DNA from 2 places in the Neobacillus sp. B24 genome. Region 2 is predicted to be linked to the other one. Evidence: a T-box and tRNA genes for the amino acid it is inferred to sense, from the RefSeq annotation. Region 2 holds a T-box; the other holds one or more tRNA genes.
What was found. A T-box is a leader RNA that pairs with one kind of tRNA and senses whether it is charged. The one in region 2 lies ahead of pheS (phenylalanine--tRNA ligase subunit alpha), so its partner is inferred to be a tRNA-Phe.
Positions count from the first base shown of each region.

Region 1: it has a tRNA-Phe gene. The T-box ahead of pheS (phenylalanine--tRNA ligase subunit alpha) is inferred to sense a tRNA for this amino acid. The anticodon was not compared.

Region 1 covers NZ_AP035777.1:5,379,646-5,395,360, reverse strand. The annotation lists gene ACZ43M_RS26520 (molybdopterin-dependent oxidoreductase) at 1-980, shown strand, start outside; gene ACZ43M_RS26515 (SH3 domain-containing protein) at 1,030-3,573, opposite strand; gene ychF (redox-regulated ATPase YchF) at 3,889-4,989, shown strand; gene rpsF (30S ribosomal protein S6) at 5,162-5,449, shown strand; gene ssb (single-stranded DNA-binding protein) at 5,503-6,012, shown strand; gene rpsR (30S ribosomal protein S18) at 6,062-6,301, shown strand; gene ACZ43M_RS26490 (YybS family protein) at 6,460-7,404, shown strand; gene ACZ43M_RS26485 (DHH family phosphoesterase) at 7,430-9,403, shown strand; gene rplI (50S ribosomal protein L9) at 9,400-9,849, shown strand; gene dnaB (replicative DNA helicase) at 9,977-11,329, shown strand; gene ACZ43M_RS26470 (adenylosuccinate synthase) at 11,627-12,919, shown strand; tRNA gene ACZ43M_RS26465 (tRNA-Lys) at 13,191-13,266, shown strand; tRNA gene ACZ43M_RS26460 (tRNA-Glu) at 13,279-13,350, shown strand; tRNA gene ACZ43M_RS26455 (tRNA-Asp) at 13,416-13,492, shown strand; tRNA gene ACZ43M_RS26450 (tRNA-Phe) at 13,661-13,733, shown strand; gene ACZ43M_RS26445 (peptidoglycan DD-metalloendopeptidase family protein) at 14,121-15,575, shown strand.
Region 2 covers NZ_AP035777.1:4,263,806-4,279,520, reverse strand. The annotation lists gene thrS (threonine--tRNA ligase) at 1-1,440, shown strand, start outside; gene ACZ43M_RS21275 (nuclease-related domain-containing protein) at 2,029-2,946, opposite strand; ribosomal protein L20 leader region at 3,188-3,319, shown strand; gene infC (translation initiation factor IF-3) at 3,407-3,910, shown strand; gene rpmI (50S ribosomal protein L35) at 3,927-4,127, shown strand; gene rplT (50S ribosomal protein L20) at 4,164-4,523, shown strand; gene ACZ43M_RS21255 (DUF1294 domain-containing protein) at 4,582-4,851, shown strand; gene ACZ43M_RS21250 (sigma-w pathway protein ysdB) at 4,869-5,249, opposite strand; gene ACZ43M_RS21245 (dUTP diphosphatase) at 5,344-5,835, shown strand; gene ACZ43M_RS21240 (M42 family metallopeptidase) at 5,905-6,990, shown strand; gene sspI (small acid-soluble spore protein SspI) at 7,039-7,248, opposite strand; gene ACZ43M_RS21230 (TrmH family RNA methyltransferase) at 7,369-8,124, shown strand; T-box leader at 8,175-8,420, shown strand; gene pheS (phenylalanine--tRNA ligase subunit alpha) at 8,480-9,517, shown strand; gene pheT (phenylalanine--tRNA ligase subunit beta) at 9,531-11,945, shown strand; gene ACZ43M_RS21215 (4a-hydroxytetrahydrobiopterin dehydratase) at 12,031-12,282, opposite strand; gene rnhC (ribonuclease HIII) at 12,296-13,243, opposite strand; gene zapA (cell division protein ZapA) at 13,350-13,610, shown strand; gene ACZ43M_RS21200 (CvpA family protein) at 13,617-14,147, shown strand; gene polX (DNA polymerase/3'-5' exonuclease PolX) at 14,244-15,715, shown strand, end outside.

The sequences.
Region 1 (15,715 bases), 1.1 Mb from region 2:
GAAGGCAAAATCACCGGTTGTTTTCAATTATGAAGCAAGCCGAGGGAATATTGGCGGCAATGGATCCGGAAATCAAAATGATCATTGTCACCTGTGGTAACCCGCTTACTCAGGTTCCAGATTCCAATATTGTAAAAAAGGCATTTTCATCAGTAGACACTCTAGTGGTGATTGATCAATTTATGACTGATACCGCTATGCTGGCCGATTATATACTGCCTGCTGCAACAGTATTTGAGGAAGAGGATTTTTACTATTCCTCGATGTACCATCATTATATCAATTACGGGCCAAAGCTGGTTGATGCCCCTGGTGAGGCAAAATCCGATTTGGCGATTTGGAGCGAGCTGGCAGATCGGCTAGGCTTTGGATTAGACTTTAATTTCTCTCGGGATGAATGGCTGGAAATGACGTTAAAGCCATTGCAAGAGCATGGACTGACACTTGAAAAATTAAAACAGGAGCATAGGTTGGAACTGCCTGTTGCTAAAATTCCGTGGCAGGATCGGAAGTTTATGACACCTACAGGAAAGTTTGAATTTACCTCGATGCTAGGTCAGCAGAAAGGGGATTCAGGCATGCTCACTTTGGCGGTCCCGGATGAATCAAAGTGGTCCAATCCAACTCTGGCTGATGAGTTTCCATACAGCCTGCTGACAATCCACCCAATGCGGTCTAATCATTCACAAAACTATCATCTGTTAAAAGGTGACGTGAAGATAAAGGTAGAAATTGCCCAAAACATTGCAGATGACCTCGGGCTTGCTACGGGTGATTATGTACGCGTATGGAACAATCGCGGAAATGTGAAAGGATATATTTCCATATTGCCTGCTGCACATCCAAACACCATCAATATTGATGAAGGGATTTGGAAGCAGTTTGGCGGCCCGGTCAATACCCTGACCTCAAGCAATGAGTCAGATAACGGACTTGGAAGCACATTATATGACTGTCTCGTTAATCTTGAAAAACTTTAGAAAAGAGAAAAAAGGGCTTTCCATTATAATGGAAAGTCCTTTTATTAAACTACTTATATTGTGGTATTTCAAGGTATAGTTTATATGAATCTAGCAAACTATATAAATTATTGATTTGATAAACTTGTTTAGCCGCCCAGCCAATGTCTGTTGCATACTGATGGGATGCAGTGCCAAGTGTCGAAGCAGAGCTAGGATTCCATCTCATTTTATAAAGTGTATCTTGTCCAGCATTAATATATCCTTTGGCAATAAATTGAGCCCCGCCAATAATGGCTGCCTCAGGTGTAAACCATCCTGCATTATAGGCAAACTTAGCACCGCTTTCGAGTGCTGAATTGTCATAAGCCCCAATTCCGAACATATTATACACTTTATTTCCATCAACCTCTATCCCCCTAGCAAGCTGGGATGTTCCATTGCTTGTTTCGAGGAGAGCATGGGAAATTAAATAAATCTCATTAATTCCATAAATGTTTCCTGCCTTTACAAAGGAGGACGCCATTCCTTGTAGGATTCCTTTTCCAGATAGAATTCGTTCATTGATCTCATCTGGATTAAGGTTTGCTGAAACCGATAGTTTAAGAAACTGCAAGGAATCAACTGTATTAGTTAAAAAATTATTAGGATTAATATAGTAAGCTACATCTTTTGGACTTGCATTTACCCATGATTTATTAAAGCTAATCTTATACCATTCATATCCGTCCGAACCTGTTACTTTATCAAGAATTTGGATAATTTCATTGCCATTTACTTGACCGACTACCCAATTTTCAATACCGGGTCCGCCTCTTAAATTCCAAACTGATCCGGTAACAGTCCCTGTTGTAGGGCTGTTTAACGTCAATGCATCAGCTCGTAAGTAGGTGTCATACTTTTTATCTGTTTGCTGGCTGACTTTCATTTCAATTTTTACCATATCATCCAGGCTGATATTATAATTCTCATAAATTTTTTCAACCGTTTTGTCTGTCATGTTTGGATTAAAAGGTTCTGTAGTTGATAAATATTGCGAACTAATATAGCCTGTTTTACCATTTGCCGTAACCTTTGACCAGCCGTTTAATTCCGTATCGACAACAACGATAGTCCCTCTTGCCAGCTTTGTGATAATGTCCGACTTTGTGGAAGGTTCTGAGCGCATGTTTAAGCTCGATCCGTATATTACATTTACATATTTTTTATTTGATAAATCGTTAATATGTTCCGATCCATTGTCTGTCGTGGTGTCTGTTCCATTATTTTCTGAAGCGACTGGCTGTGAGCCTGCAACTGGTTTTGTTTCAGATAAGAATTGGGCATCTACGTACCCAGTTTGACCGTAAACTTCAATCTTGGCCCAGCCATCCGACTCCGAAAAGACAGTGACTTGCACTCCACGGGCTATCTTAGCAAGAATAGATGCATCGATTGAGGCGGTTTTGCGCATGTTTAGAGAAGTATCGAAACTCACATTCACATACTTGGTAACGGAAATGGGCTCTTCCTTCGGCTGGGAATTTGAGTTAGATTTAGCCAGGGCAAGATATTCGGAACTAACATATCCTTCTTGTCCATTTACCTGAATTTTTGCCCAGCCATTTGCATCACTAAATAAAGTCACCTCAGTGCCGGCCGGAAGTTTTGTAAGAATGCCAGATGTGGCAGAAGGACCTTTTCTCACATTTAAGCTGGAACCGGGACTTACGTTCACGAATTTCGTAGTAGTAGGCGCCGGTACTGTAACTGGACTGTTAACAGTACTTGGATTCTCTGATAAATAGGCTGAGCTTACATAGCCCGTTTTTCCATAAACCTCTACCTTTGCCCATCCGGCAGATTCGGAAAGTACCTTCACTCCGGTGCCTTTTGCCAGTTTTACAATCACAGAAGAACTAGTAGAAGTGCCATTCCTCATATTTAGTGAGCCGCTTCCAACGTTTACATATTTAGTAATGGGTGCTGCAGCCTGAGGGGCAGGGGCCGGAGTCACCGGTGTTACAGGCACTGATGGAGTGCTTGAATTCTGGGATGCTAAGTATTTCGAACTGACATATCCTTCTTTTCCATTAACATTTACCTTCGCCCAGCCATTTGCTTCTGAATACACTGTAACGGCTGTTCCTTTTGTTAATGCAGCTATTACTGCTGAACTAGTTGAGGCCGCGGTTCTTACATTAAGTGTACCCTTATTTACTTCAACATATTTAGTTATCACTCCAGAGGGTGGCTTCGCAGCATAATTGGCGGAAGCTTGTGCTGATAAATAACTTGTACTCACATACCCTACTTTTCCGTTTGCATTTATCTTCGCCCATCCGTTTGATTCCGCGTAAATTGTTACCGCAGTTCCTTTTTTGAGAGAAGCAATGATGGCAGCGGAAGTTGAAGCACTATTTCTCATATTTAAAGAGCCATTTGCCGTATTAACATATTTGATATTGTTGGTAGTTTGGGCTGAATTGGATTCTGCAAAAACAGCCTCTTCGAAAGCAGCAGTCGAAAGGGCAGCAAAACAAATGGTAGGCAATATGGCCTTTTTCATTACACTGGTAGATGTTCGCGATTCTTTAATCCTTTTAACTCTGCTTGGCAATCCGGTAGTTTCCATTTCTCCTCCTACAATAAACATATTTTCCTATTAATATGTAAAATTCCCCATAAAATGAGGAGAAAATAATAGATTTATATTAAATTTTACCATAAATGCTAGAAAGATAGAGAAAAATGTGGAAAATTGTTGATAAAATGGAGTGATTTTCTGACCCTGGAAAAATGTCACTTGATTCATTATTTTTCAGTAAGAGAAGAGAGCACCATTCTTTCTTGTCTTTTTTTTTACAAATGCCTATAATTGTGAAAGGCTTGTGTATTTAAATGACTTGTGAGTTTAAATAGATATTAATTTCTTGAGGAGTGAACGTGAATGGCTTTAACAGCTGGTATTGTTGGGCTGCCGAATGTAGGCAAGTCAACATTGTTTAATGCAATCACCCAGGCAGGAGCGGAATCGGCCAACTATCCTTTCTGTACGATTGATCCGAATGTTGGAATCGTTGAAGTGCCAGATCATCGCCTGCAAAAACTGACGGAACTGGTTCAGCCGAAAAAAACTGTTCCGACAACATTTGAATTTACCGATATTGCCGGAATTGTAAAAGGTGCAAGTAAAGGTGAAGGATTAGGGAATAAGTTTCTTTCTCATATCCGTGAAGTGGATGCCATTTGTCAAGTAGTCCGCTGCTTCGCTGATGATAATATTACCCATGTCTCCGGTAAAGTGGACCCTATTTCCGATATTGAGACCATCAATTTGGAATTAATCCTTGCTGATATGGAGTCAGTTGAAAAAAGGATTACCCGCGTTGAAAAATTGGCCAAGCAAAAGGATAAAGATTCTGTTGCAGAATTTGAGGTATTATCCATGCTTCGTGAGGCCTTTGAGGCAGAAAGGCCAGCTCGTTCTGTCGAATTTACTGATGAGCAAATGAAAATTGTGAAAAACTTGCATTTGCTAACGATTAAGCCAGTGCTTTACGTGGCTAATGTTGGCGAGGACGATGTCGCTAATCCTTCAGAGAATGAGTATGTTCAAAAGGTACGTGACTACGCTGCAAATGATAATGCTGAAGTGATTGTCGTTTGTGCGAAAATCGAAGAGGAAATTGCTGAGCTTGAAGGCGAGGAAAAGGCGATGTTCCTCGAAGAGCTTGGTATTGAAGAATCTGGCCTCGATCAATTAATTCGGGCTGCGTACAGCCTGCTTGGTTTAGCCACTTACTTTACCGCTGGTGTTCAGGAAGTTCGTGCTTGGACGTTTAAAAAGGGTATGAAAGCGCCGCAATGTGCCGGCATCATTCATACAGATTTTGAACGCGGCTTTATTCGGGCAGAAACCGTTTCTTATGACGATTTACTGGCTGCCGGAAGTCATAATGGTGCTAAAGAAGCAGGAAAAGTCCGCCTTGAAGGTAAAGACTATGAAGTAAAAGACGGGGACGTTATGCATTTCCGTTTTAATGTATAATCAACTGGAAGCTGACTTTAACGGTTGGCTTCTTTTTCTTAACCTTAAAATGGCATTCTTGTGAAGGGCGTTGCTTTTCTCGAATGGCTATGCTATAATTTTAACTTGTGAGTAATGAATAATTGCTCCTTGCCCGCATATGGGCCGTTTAGACCAAAAGGAGGTGACTGTGATGAACAAGTACGAAATCATGTACATCATCCGTCCAAACATTGAAGATGAAGCGAAAAAGGCTCTTGTAGAGCGTTTTAACAACATCCTTTCTGAAAATGGCGCTGAAGCTGTTGAAACGAAGGATTGGGGTAAACGCCGCCTAGCTTACGAAATCAATGATTTCCGCGACGGATACTACCAAATTGTAAAAACGACATCTTCGTCTGCAGCCGTTCAAGAATTTGCTCGTCTTGCAAAGATTAACGAAGATATCATTCGTCATATCGTAATTAAAGAAGAAAACTAAGATATAAATGTTTCACGTGAAACATTTCTTTAGGGAAAAAGGAGTTGATTCTGATGTTAAATCGCGTTGTGCTAGTTGGACGGTTAACCAAAGATCCTGACCTTCGTTATACACCGAATGGTGTTGCGGTTGCTACCTTTACTTTAGCAGTCAATCGTACATTTTCAAATCAGCAGGGAGAACGTGAAGCTGACTTCATCAATTGTGTAGTTTGGCGTAAACCAGCTGAAAATGTGGCGAACTTCTTGAAAAAGGGCAGCTTGGCAGGTGTTGATGGCCGGATTCAAACCCGCAGCTATGATGGACAAGATGGAAAACGTGTTTATGTTACAGAGGTTGTAGCAGATAGTGTTCAATTCCTTGAGCCTAGAAATGCATCGGGCGGCGGTGGAAGAAGCAACGATCATTATGGCGAACCACCAATGGAACCGCAAGGAAATCCATTCGGCGGCGGTAATCAGAATCAACGACAAAACTCCAACCAAGGTTATACAAAAGTGAATGATGATCCATTTGCTGGAAGCGGTCAAATTGACATTTCCGACGATGATCTTCCATTCTAATGGTAACCTTATTTTGAACGGATGAACCTAAATAAAGGAGGGAATTTTCATGGCAGGTGGACGTAAAGGCGGACGTGCAAAACGTCGTAAAGTGTGCTATTTCACAGCAAACGGAATCACTCGCATCGATTATAAAGATGTGGATTTACTAAAAAAATTCATCTCTGAGCGCGGAAAGATTTTACCACGTCGTGTAACAGGTACTAGCGCAAAATATCAGCGTAAACTTACTGTTGCTATCAAACGTGCTCGTCAAATGGCATTGTTACCATTCGTAGCAGGTGAATAAGATAGAATAAACGTCTTTAACTATCGACGTATGGTTATAAATGGAAAAAGGCAGTTGGGGGTATCACGTCTCCACTGCCTTTTTCTTTTTTCATTGAATACACGAAGGTATCTGGCTAAAATTAAGAGTAGTTGAATTAAAGTATTTGAGGTGAAGAAGTGAAAAATGTCCGTAAGTTGACAGAAGGTGCCATGCTTTTGGCAATCTTTACTGTTATTATGTTAATAACGTTCTATATTCCGTTATTGGGATTTCTGAATTTGTTTTTACCGCTCCCATTTATCCTTTTTGCTGCCAAGAATGATTGGAAATGGACACTAACCTTTTTGGCAGCGGCTATGGGCCTTTCGTTGATTACTGGTTCCATCCTTTCCGTCCCGACCACAGTTGGTTTTGGAACAACGGGTGTTGTGATGGGAATATTGATACGCAAGCAAAAAGACAGATTCAGCGTTCTGCTTGCAGGTTCCTTTGTATTTTTAGTAAACCTCATTATCATGTACGGTGTCAGCGTCATTTTCTTTAAAATTGATTTTATTAATGAAATGGTTACTACAATGAAGCAATCGCTCGACATGTCGGCTGATATGCTAAAAAGCCTCGGCCAGGAGAAGGAAGCAGAAAAAACAATTCAACAATTTAAAAATGCTTTTGATTTGATTAGAACACTGCTGCCAACCTTACTGGTGGCGTCTTCCTTTCTGATTGTATTTATTATTCAAATAGTAAATTATCCGATCATTAAACGGTTTGGCATTGAGCTGAAAAAATGGAAAGCATTTAAAGATATTCGCTTGCCCAAAAGTTTGCTTTGGGTGCTGCTTTTAACTTTATTGGCCAGCATGCTGTTAAATCCACAGGAAGGCACCTATTGGTTTGCGGCATTACTCAACCTTACATATATTTTGCAAATGTTGATGATATTCCAGGGATATACTTTTTTATTTTATTATTTTGACGTAAAAGGGATATCTAAAGGTTTTTCGGTCACTTTGGCTGTTGTTTCATTCATTATTCCAATTTTTCTTTATATTATAGGGATATTAGGTATAATTGATTTAGGTTTTGATTTGCGAAAACATCTTATAAAAAAACAGTCATGATTACTTGGTTTTGGGAGCTGAAACAATGCCTGCATTCTTAGAAAAACGGTCTATCCGTTATCCCTTTTACGGGTCAATAGGCGTAACAATTGTAGTGCTCATTTGTTTGTCATTATATAATTGGATATTAAGCCTGGCAGGCCTGGTGTTTATGTTTATTCCAATTTATTATATGTTTATCATTGAAAACCGGCAGCGCAAGGAAATGGAGGAATATATCTCTACTCTTTCCTATCGGGTCAAAAAGGTAGGCGAAGAAGCGCTTCTGGAAATGCCTATCGGTATTATGCTAATCAATGACGACTATACAATTGAGTGGACAAATCCTTTTCTATCTTCCTATTTTGACGAAGAGACCCTTGTGGGCAAATCGCTTTATGATGTGGCCGATAATTTGCTGCCACTAATTAAGCAAGAAGTAGAAACTGAAGTTATCACACTTCACGAACGGAAATTCCGCGTCATTCATCGGCAGGAAGAGCGTCTGCTCTACTTCTTTGATGTAACGGAACAGGCAGAAATTGAAAAAATGTATCAAGATGAACGGACTGCTATTGCCACTATTTTTCTGGATAATTATGATGAATTAACACAGGGTATGGATGACCAGATGCGTGGAAGTGTTAATAATATGGTGACATCTATACTAAATAAATGGGCAAATGAAAATGGCATCTTCTTAAAGCGAGTTTCCTCGGAACGATTTATAGCTGTTTTTAACGAGAAAATCCTTCGTAATCTTGAAAAGGAAAAGTTCACCATCTTAGATGAAGTTAGAGAAATGACCGCCAAGCAAAATGTTTCATTTACATTGAGCATTGGAGTTGGAACAGGGGTCTCATCATTGCCGGATCTAGGGTTCTATGCCCAGTCGAGCCTTGATTTAGCATTGGGCCGTGGAGGCGATCAGGTAGCCATTAAAACGCCGAATGGCAAGGTGAGATTTTACGGCGGGAAAACCAATCCGATTGAAAAACGAACAAGAGTCCGGGCACGGGTCATTTCTCATGCTATCCGTGATTTAATTATGGCGAGTGATAAAGTCATCATTATGGGGCATAAAAATCCCGACATGGATTCGATTGGTTCAAGCATTGGGATTTATAAGGTAGCTGAATTAAATCAGAAGGATGCCTATATTGTTGTAAACACACAGGAAATAGACAGCGGTGTTAAACGGATGATGGAGGAAATTCGCTCTCAGGAAAAATTATTTTCCCACTTTATTGGCCCTGAGGAAGCATTAGAAATTTCTACCGACAAAACTTTACTGGTTATCGTTGATACGCATAAACCTTCGCTAGTTATGGATGAACGGCTGCTTCATAAAATTGATCATAAAGTGGTCATTGACCACCATCGCCGTGGAGAAGACTTTATTGCCAATCCATTATTGGTCTATATGGAGCCGTATGCATCCTCAACATCGGAGTTGGTAACTGAATTTCTTGAATATCAGCCAAAACGAGGTAAAATTGAAGTGATAGAGGCTACTGCACTGTTGGCTGGAATTATTGTTGATACAAAGAGCTTTACCTTAAGAACTGGTTCGCGGACGTTTGATGCTGCCTCTTACTTACGAGCACATGGTGCCGATACCATTTTGGTACAAAAGTTCCTGAAGGAAGATGTAAATACCTTTATAAAAAGATCGAAGCTAATAGAGTCGGTTCAATTTTATCGGGAGGGTATCGCGATTGCCGCAGGCAAAGAGGATGAAATAAATGATCAAGTCCTGATCGCCCAGGCAGCTGATACACTGCTTACAATGAATGGCGTAATCGCGTCGTTTGTCATCTCCAAACGCGCTGAAGGGGTCATTGGGATTAGCGCTCGTTCATTAGGAAATATCAATGTCCAGGTAATCATGGAAAGTCTTCATGGCGGCGGGCATTTGACAAATGCAGCAACGCAGCTTTCTGGGGTATCCGTTGATGAAGCAGAGCTTCAGTTGAAACAAGCGATAGATGATTATTTTGAAGGGAGCAAAAAGGAATGAAGGTAATTTTTCTAAAAGATGTAAAAGGTAAAGGAAAAAAAGGTGAAATCAAAAATGTTGCTGATGGCTATGCACATAACTTTTTAATCAAGCAAGGTCTAGCAGTTGAAGCAACAAATGCCAATATAAGCACTTTGGACGCCCAAAAGAAAAAGCAGGAGAACGCTGCTGCTGAGGAGCTTGCCGAGGCGAAAAAGCTGAAGGAACAATTAGATAAAATTACAGTAGAACTAAGCGCAAAAGCTGGTGAAGGCGGCCGATTATTTGGCTCCATTACCACAAAACAAGTAGCTGAAGAATTGCAAAAGAAACACGGCATTAAAATTGATAAGCGGAAAATGGAATTGGCCGACGCTATTCGTACTTTGGGCCATACGAAGATTCCAGTTAAGCTTTACCATGATGTAACGGCAACATTAACAGTACATGTAAAAGAAGTAAAATAATTTCCAGTTCGTTTTTCAAACAAACATGATAGAATAAAAACAAGCAAGAATGGGATGTGATCGGTTTTGGCTGGTCACTTTTTTCTTTGAAAGTATATTCCTCTTGAATTAGGAGGTTTTTGATATTATGAGTGAAATGTTTGCAGACCGTATGCCGCCGCAAAATATTGAAGCAGAACAGGCTGTTTTAGGTGCGATCTTTTTGGAGCCATCTTCTCTGACTGCGGCTTCTGAAATATTAATTCCGGAAGATTTCTACCGCGCAGCCCACCAAAAAATCTTCAATGTGATGTTGAAGTTAAGCGACCAAGGTAAGGCGGTTGACCTGATTACCGTTACCGAAGAGCTGGCAGCAGCCAAGCTGTTAGAGGATACTGGCGGCATCAGCTATTTAAATGATCTGGCCGGCTCTGTGCCAACGGCGGCCAATATTGAATATTATGCTAGAATCGTAGAGGAAAAGTCGTTACTCAGAAGATTAATTCGGACGGCAACGAATATTGCTACTGATGGATACACGCGAGAGGATGAAGTGGAAGCTCTCTTGGGTGAAGCAGAAAAAAATATTATGGAAGTGGCCCAGCGGAAAAATGCCGGGGCATTCCATCATATTAAAGATGTTCTAGTCCGTACGTATGACAATATTGAACTGATGAATAATCGTGTTGGTGATATTACTGGAATTCCGACTGGGTTTACCGAACTCGACCAGATGACAGCGGGATTTCAGCGCAACGATTTAATTATTGTCGGCGCCCGTCCTTCTGTTGGTAAAACGGCATTTGCGTTAAATATTGCCCAAAATGTTGCGGTAAAGGCTGGCGAAAATGTCGCGATTTTTAGTCTCGAGATGGGTGCCGAGCAGCTTGTCATGCGTATGCTGTGTGCTGAAGGAAATATTGATGCCCAGCGGCTTCGTACCGGGTCTTTAACCGATGAAGACTGGGGTAAACTAACGATGGCGATGGGAAGCTTAGCGAATGCAGGGATCTACATTGATGATACGCCAGGTGTCCGGATTAATGATATCCGCTCTAAATGCCGCAGATTGAAGCAGGAGCATGGCTTGGGAATGATTATGATCGACTACCTGCAGCTTATTTTGGGAAGCGGCCGGCCAGGCGAAAACCGGCAACAGGAAGTATCGGAAATTTCCCGTGCCTTAAAGCAGCTAGCCCGTGAATTGAAAGTGCCGGTTATTGCCTTATCCCAGCTTTCCCGTGGTGTCGAGCAGCGTCAAGATAAGCGTCCGATGATGTCTGATATTCGTGAATCAGGAAGTATCGAGCAGGACGCCGATATCGTCGCTTTCTTATATCGTGATGATTACTACGATAAAGAATCCGAGAATAAAAATATCATTGAAATCATTATTGCTAAACAGCGTAACGGCCCTACTGGAACGGTATCGCTGGCGTTTGTCAAAGAGTATAATAAATTCGTTAACTTGGAAACGCGGTATGATGCGCCAGGTGCTTAAGAGGAGTTAGCCTAATTGCAGGCTGGCTCCTTTTTTCGCTAATAGGAAAGTATAAAATTTACCGATTTTTTCATCCTAGCTTCGCACGCATAAATTCAACTACGCCTCTGTCTTCGTCCTATTGGACTCGCCAATCGGCGAGTTTCCATTTATAGTTTAATAGTAATACGAACATATTTTACTATTTTTATATAAAACGTTCGTGTTTTGTTGACTTCTTGCTATAAAAATTGATAAACTATGAAGGGTTAATAATTGAATTTATATAAATGAAATAAAAATTTCGGAGGTGCCTTTATGTCATCAGTAGTGGTTGTTGGTACACAATGGGGGGACGAGGGAAAAGGTAAAATTACCGATTTCCTGTCTGAAAATGCTGAGGTAATTGCCCGTTATCAAGGTGGAAACAATGCTGGGCATACCATCAAGTTTAATGGTGAAACGTATAAGCTGCATCTGATTCCATCAGGGATATTTAATAAAGAAAAAATTAGTGTTATCGGCAATGGGATGGTGGTAGATCCCAAAGCATTGGTTGCAGAATTAGCTTATTTGCATGAAAAGGGCATTTCAACGGAAAATCTTCGGATCAGCAATCGTGCCCATGTTATTCTTCCTTACCATTTGAAATTGGATGAAGTTGAAGAATTGCGGAAGGGTGCCAATAAAATTGGAACGACAAAAAAGGGCATCGGACCTGCTTATATGGATAAAGCAGCACGTGTTGGAATCCGCATTGCCGACCTGCTTGACCGAGAGATTTTTGAGGAAAAATTAGCACATAATCTTGAAGAAAAGAATCGCTTATTTGAGCGTATTTACGAAACTGAGGGCTTTAAGATAGAAGATATTCTAGATGAATATTTTGATTACGGACAGCAGATAGAAAAATATGTCTGTGATACTTCTGTAGTATTAAACGATGCTCTGGATGAGGGCAAGCGCGTGTTATTTGAAGGTGCACAAGGTGTTATGCTTGATATCGATCAGGGCACATATCCGTTTGTTACTTCTTCCAATCCGGTTGCCGGTGGTGTAACAATTGGCTCAGGAGTAGGCCCTTCTAAAATTACACATGTAGTAGGGGTTTGCAAAGCATATACTTCACGTGTTGGTGACGGTCCATTCCCTACTGAGCTTCATGATCAGATTGGACATCAAATTCGTGAAGTTGGCCGAGAGTATGGGACCACAACTGGCCGCCCGCGCCGTGTCGGCTGGTTTGACAGTGTCGTTGTCCGCCATGCCCGCAGGGTCAGTGGTTTAACAGACCTATCGCTTAACTCAATCGATGTGTTAACTGGAATCGAGACATTAAAAATCTGTACGGCTTATCGATACAAGGATGAAGTAATTACCGAGTATCCAGCAAACTTAAAGATTTTATCACAATGTGAACCGATCTATGAGGAGTTGCCAGGTTGGACAGAGGATATTACTGGCGTCAAATCGCTAGATGAGCTCCCAGTCAATGCGCGTCACTATGTAGAGCGTGTAACACAGTTGACAGGTATTCCATTATCAACGTTTTCTGTTGGACCGGACCGGAATCAAACAAACGTTGTTCGCAGCCCATGGAGACAGATCTAATTTAACACATTGAAGCCCTCTTAAATGAGGGCTTCAATGATAATAATTTTTTTCAAAAAAGTATTGCCTAATAAATCCTGCCATGATATTATAAAAAGCGTCGTCACAAACGGCGTAGATACAAATGAGCCATTAGCTCAGTCGGTAGAGCAACGAGCAAAGCTTCTATGAAATTACTGCGAGTTGTACACGCCGAGCTGCTTCTTGAATAATCTTTCTGAGGCGGGGACATCTGACGGCGGTATCTAAGATTAGGGAATCATCTCAATATGAGCCATTAGCTCAGTCGGTAGAGCATCTGACTTTTAATCAGAGGGTCGAAGGTTCGAGTCCTTCATGGCTCACCATTTTTTATAAATGGCCCCTTGGTCAAGCGGTTAAGACACCGCCCTTTCACGGCGGTAACACGGGTTCGAATCCCGTAGGGGTCATCGGCATTAGGCTGGTCGGCAAAAGATCGGCAAGGACGGTCTCCTTGCTGACTGCCTTATATATTGGTCTGGTAGTTCAGTTGGTTAGAATGCCTGCCTGTCACGCAGGAGGTCGCGGGTTCGAGTCCCGTCCAGACCGCCACTTATACATAAAGTGTAAATGGCTCAGTAGCTCAGTCGGTAGAGCAACGAGCAAAACATCCATGAATAGGCTACGAGTTGTACACGCCGAGCCGCTGCTTGAATAAGCATCCTGAGGCGGGGACAATGGACTGTCACAATCTCGTTGTAGGAAACCATCTTAATACTTGGCTCAGTAGCTCAGTCGGTAGAGCAATGGACTGAAAATCCATGTGTCGGCGGTTCGATTCCGTCCTGAGCCATCCCAAAAGAAGCTTGCAAATCAGCAAGCTTCTTTTTTTGCAATAAATCTGTAATAGTATCGTAAAAAACCTTCCTTTTTCTTACAAAAACCACCCTGACTTGTCCAAATTTGTAATAAATAAGCCTACTACTCTAGAACTAGAAGAAACCTTGATTTAATAGGGATTTTAACACCTTCAAGTGACAAATAACAGGAAAAAATAACTAGCATATTTCAAATAAAAGTAGGAAAATGTCAGCAATTATACATTTTTGTTACATTATAAAGACTACTAATCTTTTTAAATTAATCTATGGTAAAGTTAAGAAGGCTAAAATTCTGGATAACTCTTGACTAGTAAAAAACACTAGATTGAAAGGGTTTACCCGTGGTTTAGGAGGAAAAAATGTTTTTCTTAAATAGAAAATCCAATCCCAAAAAGGTATTATTGCTTAAAACGGCAGTTGCGGCAACTGTTGCAGCATCTGTTATTGCGTTTAGCAGCGGACCTGTTGCCTTAGCAGACTCGGCGAAATTAACCACCATTTATCATGTATATGTGAATGGTACATATATGGGCAATGTTACCGATAAGGGAGTTGTCGATAATATCGTTGCTGAAAAGGTGGAATCAATAAAAGAATCACTTCCATATCAGAACCTTAAACTTGGCTCACAAGTTCAATACATACCTGAACAGGTTTTTCGCTCAACAGGTAATAACACCGAAACGGTTCAACATTTTAAAAACACTTTTCAAATCCATGCGGAAGCAGCTGCTATATTCATCGATGGTAAGCCGATTGTATATTTAGAAACAAAAGAGGCCGCTGAGGAAGTTCTCCGTCAGCTGAAACTTCAATATGTATCTGATGATCAACTACAAGAGCTTGAAGCGAGAAAAGCTGATCCTGAAACAGTATTACCACCATTGAAGGAAAATGAAACACGTCTATTAGACGTTCATTTATCCAAAAATGTTTCAGTAGAAGAGCAAAATGTTGAAATAGAGAAATTAATGTCCCCAGAACAAGCAGTTACTTTTTTACGCAACGGCAGTGTGGAAAAAAAGAAGTATGCTGTTCAAGCAGGTGATGTTCTCGAGTCTATTGCCGAGCAGCATGGCTTAAAGCTTGCTGATATTACAGGTTTGAATCCAGGGTTAACAGCAGATAGTACACTCCAAATTGGACAAGAAATCAATGTTACAGCAATTCAACCGTTTGTTGAAGTTATCGTTGAAAAGGAATCCAATCAACTAGAATCCATTCCATTTACTAAAGAAATTACCGAAGATGCTTCGATTCCAAAGGGTCAAAGTATTCTTAAACAAGAGGGGCAGAATGGATCTCGCGCAGTCACGTACTTGATCTCAGAACAAAACGGTGTAACAGTTAAGGAAGACCAAACAAGTGAACAGGTTCTGAAACAACCGGTTACCAACATTTTGATTAAGGGAACTAAAGCTATTCCATCCCGTGGTGATGGAAGTCTTGCATGGCCGGCAGTCGGAGGCTATATATCCAGTCAAATGGGTCCGCGCTGGGGCAGAATGCACAAAGGTATCGACATTGCCAGACCAAGTGATAAAACAATTAAAGCGGCTGATAATGGCGTCGTTGTCTCGGCAGGCTGGGATAGCGGCGGTTATGGAAATAAAGTCATTATTGATCACCAAAATGGGCTGCGCACTTTATATGGCCACATGTCATCACTGAATGTAAAAGCGGGCCAAACTGTTTCAAAAGGTCAGGCAATAGGAATAATGGGGGCAACTGGAAATGTTACGGGTGTTCACCTTCATTTTGAAGTATTTAAAAATGGCAGCCTGGTCAATCCGATGAATTACTTAAATCGATAATAGAAAAAGTCTCTAGTTACCTACTAGAGGCTTTTTATTTCCTGTTAAAGCAAATACTACTAATAGGTGAATTTCAGTGAAAACAGTGGTAAAGTAAAATAGAGTAGTTATGACTAAAAACAGCTTAGATAAAATAGATT
Region 2 (15,715 bases):
GCGATTCCAGATGACGAGCAAGTGACTATCTATGAGCAGGGAGAATTTTTCGACCTTTGCCGCGGTATTCATGTTCCGTCAACTGGGAAAATTAAAGAGTTCAAGCTGTTAAGCATTGCGGGAGCCTATTGGCGCGGCGACAGCGACAATAAGATGCTGCAACGTGTCTACGGAACTGCCTTTTTCAAAAAGGATGATTTGGCTGAGTATCTTCGCTTGCTTGAAGAAGCCAAAGAACGCGATCACCGCAAGCTTGGCAAAGAGTTGAACCTGTTTACAACTTCACAAAAAGTTGGCCAGGGGCTGCCGCTTTGGCTGCCAAAAGGTGCGACAATCCGCCGTATTGTTGAGCGCTATATCGTTGATAAGGAAGTCAGCCTCGGCTACGACCATGTATATACACCTATCATGGCCAATGTTGAACTGTACAAGACTTCCGGTCACTGGGACCATTACCATGAAGATATGTTCCCGGTCATGGACATGGACAATGAGCAATTGGTGCTTCGTCCAATGAACTGCCCGCATCATATGATGGTCTACAAAAATGCGATGCACAGCTACCGCGAACTGCCAATTCGGATTGGTGAGCTTGGAACGATGCACCGTTATGAAATGTCCGGTGCCTTATCCGGTCTGCAGCGTGTCCGCGGGATGACATTGAATGATGCCCATATCTTTGTCCGCCCGGATCAAATTAAAGAAGAATTCCAACGGGTTGTCCAATTAATCCTTGAGGTATATAAAGACTTCGAAATTAAGGATTATTCTTTCCGTTTGTCTTATCGTGATCCTCAGGATAAGGAAAAGTACTTCGATGATGATGCGATGTGGGAAAAAGCACAAAGTATGTTAAAAGAAGCGATGGACGATCTTGGTCTCGAATATTTTGAAGCCGAGGGAGAAGCTGCCTTCTACGGTCCTAAACTGGATGTTCAAGTTAGAACTGCATTAGGTAAGGATGAAACCCTGTCAACTGTTCAGTTGGATTTCTTGCTGCCTGAGCGTTTTGATTTGACATATGTCGGTGAAGACGGGAAGCAACACCGTCCAGTGGTTATCCACCGTGGCGTCGTTTCCACAATGGAACGCTTTGTTGCATATCTGATTGAGGAATATAAGGGAGCATTCCCAACTTGGCTGGCACCGGTACAGGTTCAAGTGATTCCTGTATCGCCGGATGCGCATTACGATTACGCCCGCAAGGTTCAAGAGCAGTTGAAGGCTGCAGGTATCCGTGTTGAACTCGATGGCCGTGATGAAAAAATCGGCTATAAAATCCGCGAAGCCCAAATGCAGAAGATCCCTTATATGCTGGTTGTTGGCGATAAAGAAGTCGAAGAAAACGCCGTTAATGTACGCAAATATGGCGAGCAAAAATCTGAAACTAGACCGTTTGATGAGTTTTTATCTGCTTTGAAGGCGGAAGTGCAGAAGTGAGTGATGTTGAAAAGGGAGAGAGTGATCTCCCTTTTTTGTTTTTGAAATAAATCAAGTTTCCTTCGGACAAAACTGCCGGTGAAAGAGGGGGAAATGTCCGAAGTTGGGTTAAGTTCGGACAAAACTGCCGGTGAAAGAGGGGGAAATGTCCGAAGTTGGGTTAAGTTCGGACAAAACTGCCAGTGAAAGAGGTGGAAATGTCCGAAGTTGGGTTAAGTTCGGACAAAACTGCCAGTGAAAGAGGTGGAAATGTCCGAAGTTGGGTTAAGTTCGGACAAAACTGCCAGTGAAAGAGGTGGAAATGTCCGAAGTTGGGTTAAGTTCGGACAAAACTGCCAGTGAAAGAGGTGGAAATGTCCGAAGTTGGGTTAAGTTCGGACAAAACTGCCAGTGAAAGAGGTGGAAATGTCCGAAGTTGGGTTAAGTTCGGACAAAACTGCCAGTGAAAGAGGTGGAAATGTCCGAAGTTGGGTTAAGTTCGGACAAAACTGCCAGTGAAAGAGGTGGAAATGTCCGAAGTTGAGTTAAGTTCGGACAAAACTGCCAGTTGAAGAAGTGAAAATGTCCGAAGATAGCATAAGTATATGTCTATTCGTAAAAAGTATTAGAGCTAACACCAATTGTCTTAAAGTGCTTATTCAAAATTCTTCTGATTCTCTTTTGGGAGATTGCCTCCCCACACCATTCATGAACTAAATTAGTTGTAATTTTGAACACCGGAAAAAGAAGCCTAATCTCACGCACATTCCTCAGAACAGCATCCGTCACCCACTCTTCATGCCCGCAATCCTTGCAGACACACTTCTTCCCCTCAACCGAAATCGAAAACGAGTTGCAAAGTCCGCAGGTCATTCCTTTCTTTAGCTGGTCATACCTATAAGGAGGCAATTGTGTAAAGGGTGATTTTGTAATATGAAGAGAAATGAGTTTGTCAGCAAGTTTCTTGTGGTAAACATTTAGTTTTAGCGAAGAATTATTCAATTTTTCCAAATGGCTGGATACCTGTGTTGGAAAAATAAACGGCTTGTCGAGAGGTGCTTGATATAGGGTGAATTTAGGGTTAATAAAAACGACTTTGGCCTCAATCGGTAAATTGGCCCCGAGACCCTGGAACAATTGACGGAGCAAAGAATCACTTCGATTTAACTGAATGAGCGGATTATCATATTCAGTCTTGGGAAGCTTATAAAGTCTTTCCGATTCCGGCTCTATCTCGTAGTAATAATCGCCTTCATAATTTTTCACTTCGAAAAAAACAATCTTTTTAGCAAAAATAATCAGTGTATCTATTTGAAACGTTTTATTATTTACTTTTAACAATAAATCATTCAAAATATAGCATTCGCATTCGAGGTTTTCAGTCAACTGATCAAAAGATAGTTCTCCTTCAAAGCCCTTTTTAAGCGCAAAGTAATGCTGCCTGTCAGGCTCCGACAAAATCATTCGGGTGTTTAACAATTTCAAAATAATGAATTCCTCTGATTCACTTCGAGGTTTATAAGGCATATGCCACGTCCTTTCTTTCATTTAAAGACTCCAAACTTATCCTAACAAAAAATACCAAGGCAGAAACAAACCAGAAATGAATACTTTGTTAACTTTTTCCTATTACATTAATATCAAAAAAATGTTGAATAATTTTTGGTTTCCTGCTAAAATAAATTTCGTTGTCATAAAAGAAGTCCATTTGACATTTGGCTTTTGCTTATGATATAGTTACTAAGGTATAAAATTGAATACTAGTTACTGGGAAAAGAAGAAGCACCCGCTTCTCACCTGATTTGACGCATTTGGCAGTTGGCAGGTTTACGTGGACTATTTAGTTTTTTAACTATGTTTCGTAAAGTGTGGGTGTGTTCATCCACACTTTTTTAATTGTTTCGGACTGCCAATCCGTTTCAACAGGGGAACCCGGATTACAGTATTCTTGATTAAACCTTGGAGGTGGCTAATTATTAGCAAAGACATGTTGGTAAATGAGGGGATTCGCGCTCGTGAAGTTCGTTTGATTGATCAAAACGGCGAACAATTAGGAATTAAATCTAAAAACGAAGCGCTGGAGATTGCCGGAAGAGTGAATCTTGATTTAGTGCTTGTTGCACCGAACGCAAAGCCTCCGGTAGCCCGGATTATGGACTACGGCAAATTTAAATTCGAGAATCAAAAGAAAGAAAAAGAAGCTCGAAAGAATCAAAAGATTATCACCACAAAAGAGGTTCGTCTCAGTCCAACGATTGATGAGCACGACTTTAATACCAAGCTTCGCAATGCGATTAAGTTCTTGGAAAAAGGCGATAAGGTAAAAGCTTCCATCCGTTTCAAGGGCCGGGCGATTACCCATAAAGAAATTGGTCAGAAAGTATTGGACCGTTTTGCAGCAGAGTGCAAGGAAGTAGCAACGATTGAATCCCATCCAAAAATGGATGGCCGGAGCATGTTCCTGGTTCTAGCACCTAAAAACGAAAAGTAATAAGGAGGACATCCCAATGCCAAAAATGAAAACTCACAGAGGCGCAGCTAAGCGTTTTAAGAAAACTGGAACTGGTCAATTAAAGCGTGACCACGCTTATACAAGCCACTTATTTGCAAACAAATCTACAAAAGCAAAGCGTAAGCTTCGCAAATCTTCTCTTGTTTCAAAAGGCGATTTCAAACGCATTCGTCAACTATTAACAAACCTGAAGTAAAAGATAAGCATTGATTTAAACTAGGAGGGAAATTACATGCCACGTGTAAAAGGCGGGACAGTTACTCGCAAACGTCGTAAAAAAGTTCTTAAATTAGCTAAAGGTTATTTCGGTTCAAAACATACATTATATAAAGTTGCTAACCAACAGGTTATGAAATCATTACAATATGCATTCCGTGACCGTCGTCAGAAAAAGCGCGACTTCCGCAAACTTTGGATTACTCGTATCAACGCAGCAGCTCGCATCAACGGTCTTTCTTACAGCCGTTTAATGCATGGCTTAAAGCTTGCTGGCATCGAAGTAAACCGCAAAATGCTTGCTGAACTTGCAGTAAGCGATGCAGCAGCATTTACTGAATTAGCAAACGCAGCAAAAGCGCAATTAAATAAGTAATCATATAAATAGCCATTCTCTGTGATGAGGATGGCTTTTTCTATAGGGGAGTTTATTTATGAATGCAAATACGATTTATTTGTCGGTGTTTTTAGTGATGAATATTGTTGGGTTCATCCTGATGGGGAACGATAAAAGCAGGGCAAAAAAGCACCAATATCGGATTAGGGAAAAGACGTTATGGCTTGTGGCGATTTTCGGAGGGGCTGTCGGCGCGACGGCCGGCATGCAGTATTTCCGGCATAAAACTAAGCATTGGCAATTCAAAATCGGCTTTCCGATTCTGGCACTCATTGAACTCATCGCGCTAGTTTATCAATTAAAGTAGCCGCTCAATCCAAGCGGCTATTTTTCTTGCAAAAATTCTTTTACCGGACTTCTCCAGTTAATTTCTGCATTTGGATAATGTTCTTTGATTTTTTGAACGATAAAACAAAAATCTTCCCGAACCATCCCTTTTAACGAAACCGTATTTTCCGGCCAAAGCGAAATCGATACAACATCAAATGTGTCGTGTGCAGTTCCCATATATTTTTCGCCGGCAAACACAGCGCCTTTATAGGTGACCATGAAATTTTTCCTTACATCTTTATGATCGTTGAGGAAAAACTCTTGATGCTTCCTTGCCGCCTCAAGCTTTCTCGTTGGTTGAAACAAGTATTTTACAGCTCGGTAACATACAAAAACAATAAGTGCCACTAATATGAAGCGCAGTATCCAGACCATTGATATGCCTCCCACACCCATTTTCCTGTATCTACGAACGAGAGTGTAAAAGGTTTCAAATCCTGCTATAATTTTGCAAAGGGAGGAATGAACGATGCAGTTAAAAAAACTTTTTCAAATGCAAAAAGCATTGGATAGCCATATCCAAGAAAAACATGGTCTTCAGAATGAGGATTTGTTTACAAGAAAGGTTTTGGCGTTATTGGTTGAGGTCGGAGAGTTGGCCAATGAAACTCGCTGTTTCAAATTTTGGAGCGTAAAGCCATCATCACCGCAGAACGTGATTCTTGAGGAATTTGTTGACGGCATTCATTTTATCTTATCGCTTGGAATAGTTTGCGGTTTTGATAAGAGAGAATTTTCTCTGGAAAAAGACGAATCAGCAGACAGCTTAACAGATCAGTTTTTGAAAGTCTATGAAAGAATTACTCTTTTTCAAAAAGGCAAAGGCTTTGCGGAATTTGTAGACTTATTCAATTCCTATATGGCTTTGGCATCTTTAATGGGTATCTCCACTGAAGAAATACAGCAAGCATATTTTCAAAAAAACGAAGTAAATTATCAGAGACAACAAAACAACTATTAAATTTGTTCATTGTCCTGAATTTTCGTTATAATGAAAATTGTACATACATAATAAGGGGGTCAAAGACTCATGGCAAAAATGGATGAAACACTAACGATGCTTAAAGAATTAACAGATGCCAAAGGTATTCCGGGCAACGAGCGTGAAGTGCGCGAAGTCATGAAAAAATACATAGCGCCATTTGCAGATGAAATTACTTCAGATGGACTAGGCAGCTTAATTGCCAAAAAAGTGGGCAAAGAAGGCGGGCCGAAAATTATGGTCGCCGGCCACTTGGATGAAGTCGGCTTCATGATCACGCAAATTGATGATAAGGGTTTCCTTCGTTTCCAAACAGTTGGTGGCTGGTGGGGACAGGTTATGCTTGCCCAACGTGTAACGATCGTAACAAGAAAGGGCGACGTAACAGGTGTGATTGGCTCTAAGCCGCCACATGTTCTGTCTGCAGAAGCCCGCAAGAAGCCGGTTGAAATTAAAGATATGTTTATTGATATCGGTGCTTCTAGCCGCGAGGAAGCGCAGGAGTGGGGAGTCCGCCCTGGTGATATGGTCGTGCCTTATTTTGAGTTTACTGTCATGAACAATGAAAAAATGCTATTGGCAAAGGCATGGGATAACCGAATCGGCTGTGCAATTGCGATTGATGTTTTGAAGCAATTAAAAGATGTAGACCATCCAAACGAGGTTTATGGCGTTGGAGCCGTTCAAGAAGAAGTTGGCTTACGTGGCGCCAAGACCGCTACCTATAAAATCCAGCCTGATATCGGCTTTGCTGTTGATGTGGGTATTGCCGGCGACACTCCGGGAATTTCTGAAAAAGAAGCAATGAGCAAAATGGGCAAGGGACCGCAAGTGGTTGTATTTGATGCTTCTATGGTCGCTCATAAAGGGTTGCGCGACTTTGTCACCGACGTAGCTGATGAGATGAACATTCCGTATCAATTCGAATCCATCCCTGGCGGTGGTACAGATGCAGGCTCGATTCACCTGACACATAATGGAGTTCCGGCATTGGCAATCACAATTGCTACCCGCTACATCCATTCTCACGCGGCCATGCTTCACCGCGATGACTACGAAAATGCCGTTAAACTGATTGTTGAAGTAATTAAGCGATTAGATCGTGAAACGGTTGATAAAATTACGTTTGAATAATAATGAAAAAAATCCCCTGGCAGTCAAATGTGCCGGGGATTTGTTCTTTTAGTGCTTTAAACCACTTTCAAGTGTGGTGAGCATCTCTTTCTTTTCCTCTTCAGATGAATGTTGCCAGATGATTTCAAATAATACGCCCAAACCAGGCAGCATTTTTTCCTCGCCGCTTTGAATCGCGTCAACGATCGTATCTTCCAATTGATCCTGGGTATTGTTGGACACATTGTGTATAACTGCATTTCGCAAATTTAAATTCATACATGGACACTCCCTTTTTACCTAAATTTCTTTATTATCATTTCTTATTTTGGTTTTATTATGTATTTTGATTGGGCTATAATGTAAAAATCAGAGTATTTTTTTGAAGGGGAAAATGAATTGAAATACATACAGTCATTGCAAAATCCGCAAGTCAAACAATGGAAAAAACTATTAACGAAGAAAGAACGCGACCGTTCCGGCACATTTCTAGTGGAGGGCTATCATTTGGTCGAGGAAGCACTCAAGCAAGAGGGGCAGGTATCAGAAATTATCGTTTCGGAAAAAACAGGACTGCCACCCCGCTTGGATGCAGGGCAGACACCCATTTTTATGGTGACAGAAGAAATCTCCGATTCTTTATCGGATACCGAAGCGCCGCAAGGGATTTTTGCTGTCTGCCAGCAAAGTAACCATGATACCTCGCTTGAGGAAGCAAAAACCTTTCTGTTAATTGATGCCGTTCAGGACCCTGGCAATCTTGGGACAATGATTCGCACCGCTGATGCGGCGGGAATCGATGGAGTTATCGTTGGCCGTGGCAGTGTCGATATTTATAACAGCAAAGTGCTCCGGTCGGCCCAGGGAAGTCATTTTCACCTGCCAATCATTCGCGGTGATCTCCAAGACTGGATACCAAAGCTAAAAGAAAAACATATTTCCATATACGGTACAGCACTTGAAGGGGCAACAGCATATACTAGTATTTCCACCACAAGTTCCTTTGCATTAATGGTTGGAAATGAGGGTAACGGAATTAGCAAAGATTTACTCGCTGACACGACAGCTAATCTTTATATTCCAATTTACGGGAAGAGTGAATCGTTAAATGTTGCTGTAGCAACAGGGATTCTGTTATATTATTTAAAAAAATAAATTTGAAACAGTGAAATTTTTATTATATAATAGTCAACAATGTTGATAAATTAAAGACAATGACGGAGAAAAGTATCCGGTCTGTACACCATATAGGGAGAAAGTGCCGCGACTGAAAGCACTTTTATGGGCAGGACAGGAGAAGTTCACCTCCTGAGTCGGCATCGGGACCATTTCGTAAAAGGGAAATGTAAAGATGCACCGGCCGATAAGCCGTTATCTCAATGAAGCGAACATTGCTATGTTACATACAGTGTTTACAAGGGTGGTACCGCGACTAATACCTCGTCCCTTTTTGGGGGCGGGGTTTTTTGTTTTTTTTAAAAATTACATAAAAAATAAGGAGGAATTCACCATGCAAGAACGTTTAAAAGAATTGCAGCAAGAAGCGATACAAAAAGTGGAACAGTCTGCAAGCTTAAAGGAATTAAATGACATCCGCGTTGCTTATTTGGGCAAAAAAGGCCCGATTACTGAGGTACTGCGCGGCATGGGCAAACTTTCTGCCGAGGAACGGCCGGTTATTGGGGCACTTGCCAACGAGGTGCGGGAAGCAATTGCTGAAAAAATTGAGGAGAAACAAAACGAACTTGAAGAAGCAGCCGTTTTAGAAAAACTGGCATCCGAGAGCATTGACGTTACGCTTCCAGGACGTCCTGTGAGTGTAGGAAACCACCATCCGTTAACCCAGATTATTGAAGAGATTGAAGATTTATTTATTGGGATGGGCTATGAAATTGCCGAAGGACCAGAGGTAGAACAGGATTATTATAACTTTGAAGCATTGAACCTGCCGAAAGGACATCCGGCCCGCGACATGCAGGACTCCTTCTACATTACGGAAGAAATCTTGCTTCGTACCCATACATCACCAGTTCAGGCGCGGACAATGGAGAAACATCAAGGCAAAGGGCCAATCAAAATCATTTGCCCTGGTAAAGTGTACCGCCGTGATAACGATGATGCGACACATTCTCATCAATTCATGCAAATTGAAGGCCTCGTTGTCGGTGAGAACATTCGCATGAGTGACCTGAAGGGAACTTTAGAAGTATTTGCAAAGAAAATGTTCGGTCAAGACCGGGAAATCCGTTTGCGTCCAAGCTTCTTCCCATTCACTGAGCCATCAGTCGAGATGGATATCTCTTGTAAAATGTGCGGCGGCCACGGCTGTAACGTCTGTAAGCAGACTGGCTGGATTGAAATTTTAGGTGCTGGCATGGTTCATCCAAACGTACTGGAGATGGCCGGCTATGACTCTAAAAAATACACAGGATTTGCGTTCGGTATGGGACCTGAGCGGATTGCGATGTTGAAATACGGTGTTGACGACATCCGTCATTTCTATACAAATGATGTTCGGTTCCTAAAACAATTTGCGGTGGAAGAATAGGAGGGTGAGTTAAATGTTTGTTTCATATAAATGGCTTCAGGATTATGTCGATTTAACAGGAGTATCGGCAACGGAACTGGCTGAAAAAATAACCAAAAGCGGTATCGAGGTAGAAGGAGTAGAAGTACTTAACGAAGGCATAAAGGGAGTAGTTGTTGGTCATGTTCTAGTACGTGAGCAGCATCCAAATGCTGATAAATTGAGCAGATGCCAAGTTGATATTGGTGAAGGGGAGCCTGTACAAATTATTTGCGGTGCACCTAACGTAGCACAAGGACAAAAGGTTGCTGTTGCCAAAGTCGGAGCGGTGCTTCCAGGGAATTTTAAAATTAAAAAGGCAAAGCTTCGCGGCGAAGAGTCAAACGGGATGATTTGCTCGCTGCAAGAGCTTGGTATGGAAGGGAAAATTGTTCCAAAGGAATATGCAGAAGGGATCTTTGTTTTTCCCGCTGATGCCGAGGTTGGATCAGACGCACTCGGGCTATTAAACAGAGACGATGAAGTGCTCGAGCTTGGACTGACGCCAAACCGTTCAGATTGCTTAAGCATGCTTGGTGTTGCCTATGAAGTGGCTGCGATTCTTGGACGTGAAGTAAAGCTGCCAGAAACAAGCCTTGAATCACTTTCTGAAAAAGCAGATGACTATGTGAAAGTGGTTGTTGAGGCTAAGGAAGACAATCCGCTGTATGTCGCAAAAATGATTAAAAACGTAAAAATCGGCCCGTCGCCGTTATGGATGCAAACCCGGCTTATGTCGGCTGGAATTCGTCCGCACAATAACGTCGTCGATATTACGAACTACATTCTTTTGGAATACGGCCAGCCGCTGCATGCGTTTGATTATGACCGCCTTGGTTCAAAGGAAATCCTTGTCCGCCGTGCAAATGATGGCGAGAAATTCGTAACACTTGATGACGTGGAGCGCACTTTAACATCTGAGCATCTTGTCATTACTAATGGAACCGTGCCAGTTGCGCTCGCAGGTGTAATGGGTGGTGCCAATTCCGAGGTAACGTCTGATACAACGACTGTCTTGTTAGAAGCTGCTTATTTTACTGGAGCAACTGTCAGAAAAGCTTCAAAAGACCATGGCCTTCGCAGTGAGGCAAGCGCGCGGTTTGAAAAAGGGGTGGACCCGAACCGCGTCCGTGCTGCCGGCGATCGTGCCGCCTATCTAATGGCAAAGTACGCTGGCGGTGAAGTGTTGGCAGGTGCAGCAGAGGCTGATACCCTAACAATTGAACCGGCGGTAGTTTCGGTTACGGTTGAAAAAATTAACCGAGTCCTTGGAACAGAGTTAAGCATGAACGACGTGGAAGAGATTTTTGCCCGTCTGCAATTTGAGACATTAGTTGAGGACGATACCATTACTGTTACAGCGCCAACGCGTCGCGGCGATATTAAAATTGAAGAGGATTTAATCGAGGAAGTTGCCCGCCTGTATGGTTATGATAACATTCCGAAAACATTGCCAATCGGCTCTTCAACTCCAGGGAAATTATCAGAGTACCAAAAGAAACGCCGGGTAGTCCGTGCCTATCTTGAAGGTGCCGGCCTGTACCAAGCAGTGACCTATTCCTTAACCAATGAAGAGAAGGCTGCACAATTTGCTTTAGAAAAACGTGAAAGCATTCGTCTCGCAATGCCAATGAGTGAGGATCGCAGTATCCTAAGATTAAGCATTCTGCCGCAGCTGTTAGAGGTTCTTAAGTACAATAGCGCCCGCCAAAATGACAGTCTAGCTGTTTATGAGACAGGAAATGTCTTTTTAGCAAATGGTCAGGATGTACTTCCGGAGGAGAAAGAACATATAGCAGCGGCTATTACCGGTCTTTGGCACTCTCATTCCTGGCAAGGGGAGAAGAAGCCTGTTGACTTCTTCGTCTTAAAAGGAGTATTGGAAGGGGTGTTTGCAAAGTTAGGCCTGTCAGAGCGGATTACTTACGTTCAAGCACAGTTTGACGGCATGCACCCAGGACGGACGGCAGAAATCCTGTTGGATGGCAAAAGAATTGGCTTCGCTGGCCAGCTGCATCCGAGCGTTCAAAAAAACCTGGACCTTAAGGATACCTATGTATTTGAGCTATCACTAAAAGCTATCCTTGCTGCAGGAAGTGATGCCTTGAAATATCAATCCATTCCGCGTTATCCATCCATCACAAGAGACATTGCTCTCGTGGTAAACAGTGAAACGGTGTCAGGTACTTTGTGGGAAATTATTACAAAGACAGGTGCGCCGCTGTTGAAAGAGGCTGCTGTCTTCGATTTGTATGAAGGCGACAAGATGGAGGCAGGCAAGAAGTCGATTGCCTTCTCGTTGAAATATAGTGACCCTGAGCGTACGTTGACAGATGAAGAGGTAACGAAGGTTCATGAGCGCGTGCTTGAGGCATTGAAAGAGCAAGCAGGTGCAGTTTTAAGAGGATAATAAGAAGAGTATCCCCGGTTACTGACTGAGGATACTCTTTTTTTGCGTTATTTATGTTTCTCGTAAATGGCATCATATAGCTTTGTTAATAAGATATCAAATCAGTCAACCCTCCAGCACTCCAAGAGGTTAGCTTTAAGGTTACCATTTTGTAGTCAATGGATATAAACGGGTGATGGTTCTTCTCCTCGGATAAGTTAGCAATTTCGTTTACAAAGGCTATGCCTTTTAAAAACTCTTTAAAACGGTACTTTTTTATAATAAATTTGCCGTCCAATTTCCAGTTGCTCAGTGCTGCCAAAGAACTTTGGATTTCCTCATCTGTAAGTCTTCTCATCTCGTAGTCCTCCTCATTTTTTCTTTTTATTTACCAGTGCCACCGCTTTTTCTGTATTCGCAAAATGCAGTTTCACAAACGATGGCAGCACATTCCTGCCCTTTTTCATAATTAGTTTGGCTGCCGCCTCGTCCACCTGTGCTCCGGCTCCTTTTGGGATCTTAAAGCCGGCTGCCTCGCTCATTTGGTCGATATATTGGATAAAAGCATAGCGGGCGAGAATACTAGCAGCCGCAACGGCCAAGTGGATCCCTTCAGCCTTTGTACTAAAATAAACATTTTCCCGTGCAACAGCCTTTTGGCCGCGAAGATGCTGAAAATAAGTGCTCTCCTGAACAAACTGGTCAATTAAAATACCATCAGGCTTCTCGGGAGCAATTTTCTCCAAAACCTTCAAAATTGCCTGATTATGAAGCAAAGCTTTCATTTTTCCCTGCGACATTCCGCCCTGCTGTACTTGATTGTATTTTTCGTTCTTTAATGTCATCAGACTGAAGGGAACAACATTTTTAATGGTTTTGGCTATTTCCACAATTTTTTCATCGGTTAAATCCTTTGAATCCCTGACGCCAATTGCCTTTAACCAAGGAATATCCTTTTTTCTGACATAAGCAGCAACAACGGTGATAGGACCAAAAAAGTCACCGGTACCGACTTCATCCGAACCAATTACAGACCATTCGCTAAAACCGGCTGGAAGTCCGTTTCCGGCTTTACTCGAAGCCGCACCTTTTTTGGCGGGAGCTGCGACTGAGCCTAACCCTCCCCATTTCCCTGCCTCTTTCTCGCAATCATTCCCCTGAAACAATACCTTGCCAGATTTATAGGCCGTAATGGTGCAGGACGGCGTTTTTGCTGCAAATACACTTCCGGGCGGCATTTTGTCAGCCAAACTCCCCCTGTAGTACTCTTTCATTTCCATTATTTTATTGGTATTCAAAACTAAAACGACATTACCCACAAAAAAACACCACATTTCTATTAAATATATTCACTGTTATAACTTTTCGACTTCAATATTTTCGTGTTATGATATAGTGTAGGATTCGTTGAAAGGGGCATTTACGTTGTCAAACACACAAAAAAATAGGATAACCGTTGATATTTACGGACAACCATATGTTATTTTAGGTACTGAAAGTCCCAGTCATATTCGACATGTAGCGTCGTTAGTCAACGATAAAATGCGCGAAATCAATTCCAAGAATCCTGGGCTGGATGTAAATAAACTTGCTGTGCTAACGGCGGTAAACGCAGTCAATGATTATCTTAAGATGAAAGAAGATTTAGAACGAATGATGATAGAATTACAAAAAGAAAAGGAATAAACAATTATGTTGGATTTGGCAATTTTATTATTTGTGATTATCGGATTTTTTGTGGGCCTTAAAAGAGGCTTTATCCTGCAGCTCGTGCATTTAATAGGTTTTATTATTGCATATATTGTAGCCTATATGTACTATGACGATTTGGCGCCTAAATTAACACTTTGGATTCCTTATCCCAACTTTGGGGAAGGTACCATTTTAAAGGTTTTAACAGATTCAAGTAATATGGAAATGGCTTTTTATCGGGCAATTGCCTTTGTGATTATCTTTTTTGCCGCTAAAGTTTTGCTGCAAATCATCGGCTCCATGTTTGACTTTATCGCCCATTTGCCGGTGCTAAAGCAGCTAAACTTTTGGGCAGGCGGTCTTTTAGGCTTCTTAGAGGTTTATTTCATTATTTTTATTGTAATATACATCGCCGCCTTAATTCCAATAGAACTTTTTCAAACTGCACTGGATGAGTCTTTTATCGCCAATACAATGGTGAAATATACGCCCATTCTTTCGCAGCAAATTCATGATTGGTGGATTCAATAATCCTGCGTAAACTTCTCTCGGGCAGAGAAGTTTTTCTGTTAATGCCAGTAACTGGGGTAAACTAAAGATGCTAACCAAAGAGGGCAGGTTGATTGTATGGAAATGAATAAAAAAGAGATCATTCGTTTATTGGAAACGATCGCCATTTATATGGAATTAAAGGGTGAAAATCCGTTTAAGGTTTCAGCATTCCGCAAGGCTGCATCTGCGCTTGAAACAGACGAACGAACACTGCCTGAAATAGAGGACTTTACCACGATTTCAGGAATTGGCAAAGGAACCGCAGCAGTCATTGATGAATACATAAAAGAGGGTACCTCATCCGTCTTAAAGGAACTAAAGCAGGAGGTTCCTGCTGGATTAATCCCGTTATTGCAGCTGCCAGGTCTTGGCGGCAAAAAAATTGCCAAGCTTTATCAAGAACTAGGGATTACGGATGTTGTGACTTTAAAAGAAGCCTGCCAGGAAGGAAAGGTCCAGGCGCTTGCCGGATTTGGCAAAAAAACAGAAGAAAAGATTCTGGCTGCGATTGCCAATGTCGGGACTAGACCGGAACGGCTGCCAATTGCCTATATGCTGCCAATCGCTGAACAAATGGAAGCCATTCTGTCTGGCATGCCGGGCGTGCAGCGTTTTTCGCGGGCAGGCAGTCTAAGAAGAATGAGAGAAACAATTAAGGATCTTGATTTTATTATCGCCACTACTGAGCCTCATGCTGTTCGTGAGCAGCTATTAAAAATAGAAGGCATTAAAGAAGTGATAGGCGCTGGTGAGACAAAGGTGTCGATCACACTCGATTTGGATTTTGATGTATCCGTTGATTTTCGGATGGTGAAGCCAGAGGAGTTTATCACGACCCTTCATCATTTTACAGGCTCAAAAGACCATAATGTCCGAATGAGGCAACTGGCCAAGGAACGCGGCGAAAAAATTAGCGAGTACGGGGTCGAAAACACGGAGACGGGAGAAATTCTTACCTTTACTTCCGAAGAAGAATTTTACACGTATTTTGATCTCCCATTCATCCCGCCAGAGGTCAGAGAGGATGGCAAAGAGGTCGATATATTCTCTGCTTCAGAAGAATTAATTGAACTGACAGACATTAAGGGCGATCTCCATATGCATACAACCTGGAGTGATGGCGCTCATTCACTTCAGGAAATGGTGGAAGCGTGCCGCGCCAAAGGGTACCAATACATGGCGATCACCGACCATTCGCAGTATTTAAAGGTTGCGAATGGATTGAACACTGAGAGGCTATTAAAACAAAGGGAAGAAATTAAAAAATTAAATGAAAAATATGATGATATTTTGATTTTATCCGGAATCGAAATGGATATTTTACCGGATGGCAGCCTGGACTTCGAGGATGACCTGCTGGCACAAATGGATTTTGTTATTGCCTCCATCCACTCTGCTTTTTCACAGCCTGTAGAAAAAATTATGGATCGGCTCAAAAATGCGTTAATGAATCCCCATGTTGATTTAATTGCTCATCCGACCGGCCGGAAAATTGGCCGCCGTGAGGGCTATCCGGTTGATATCGATTCACTGATTTCACTTGCGAA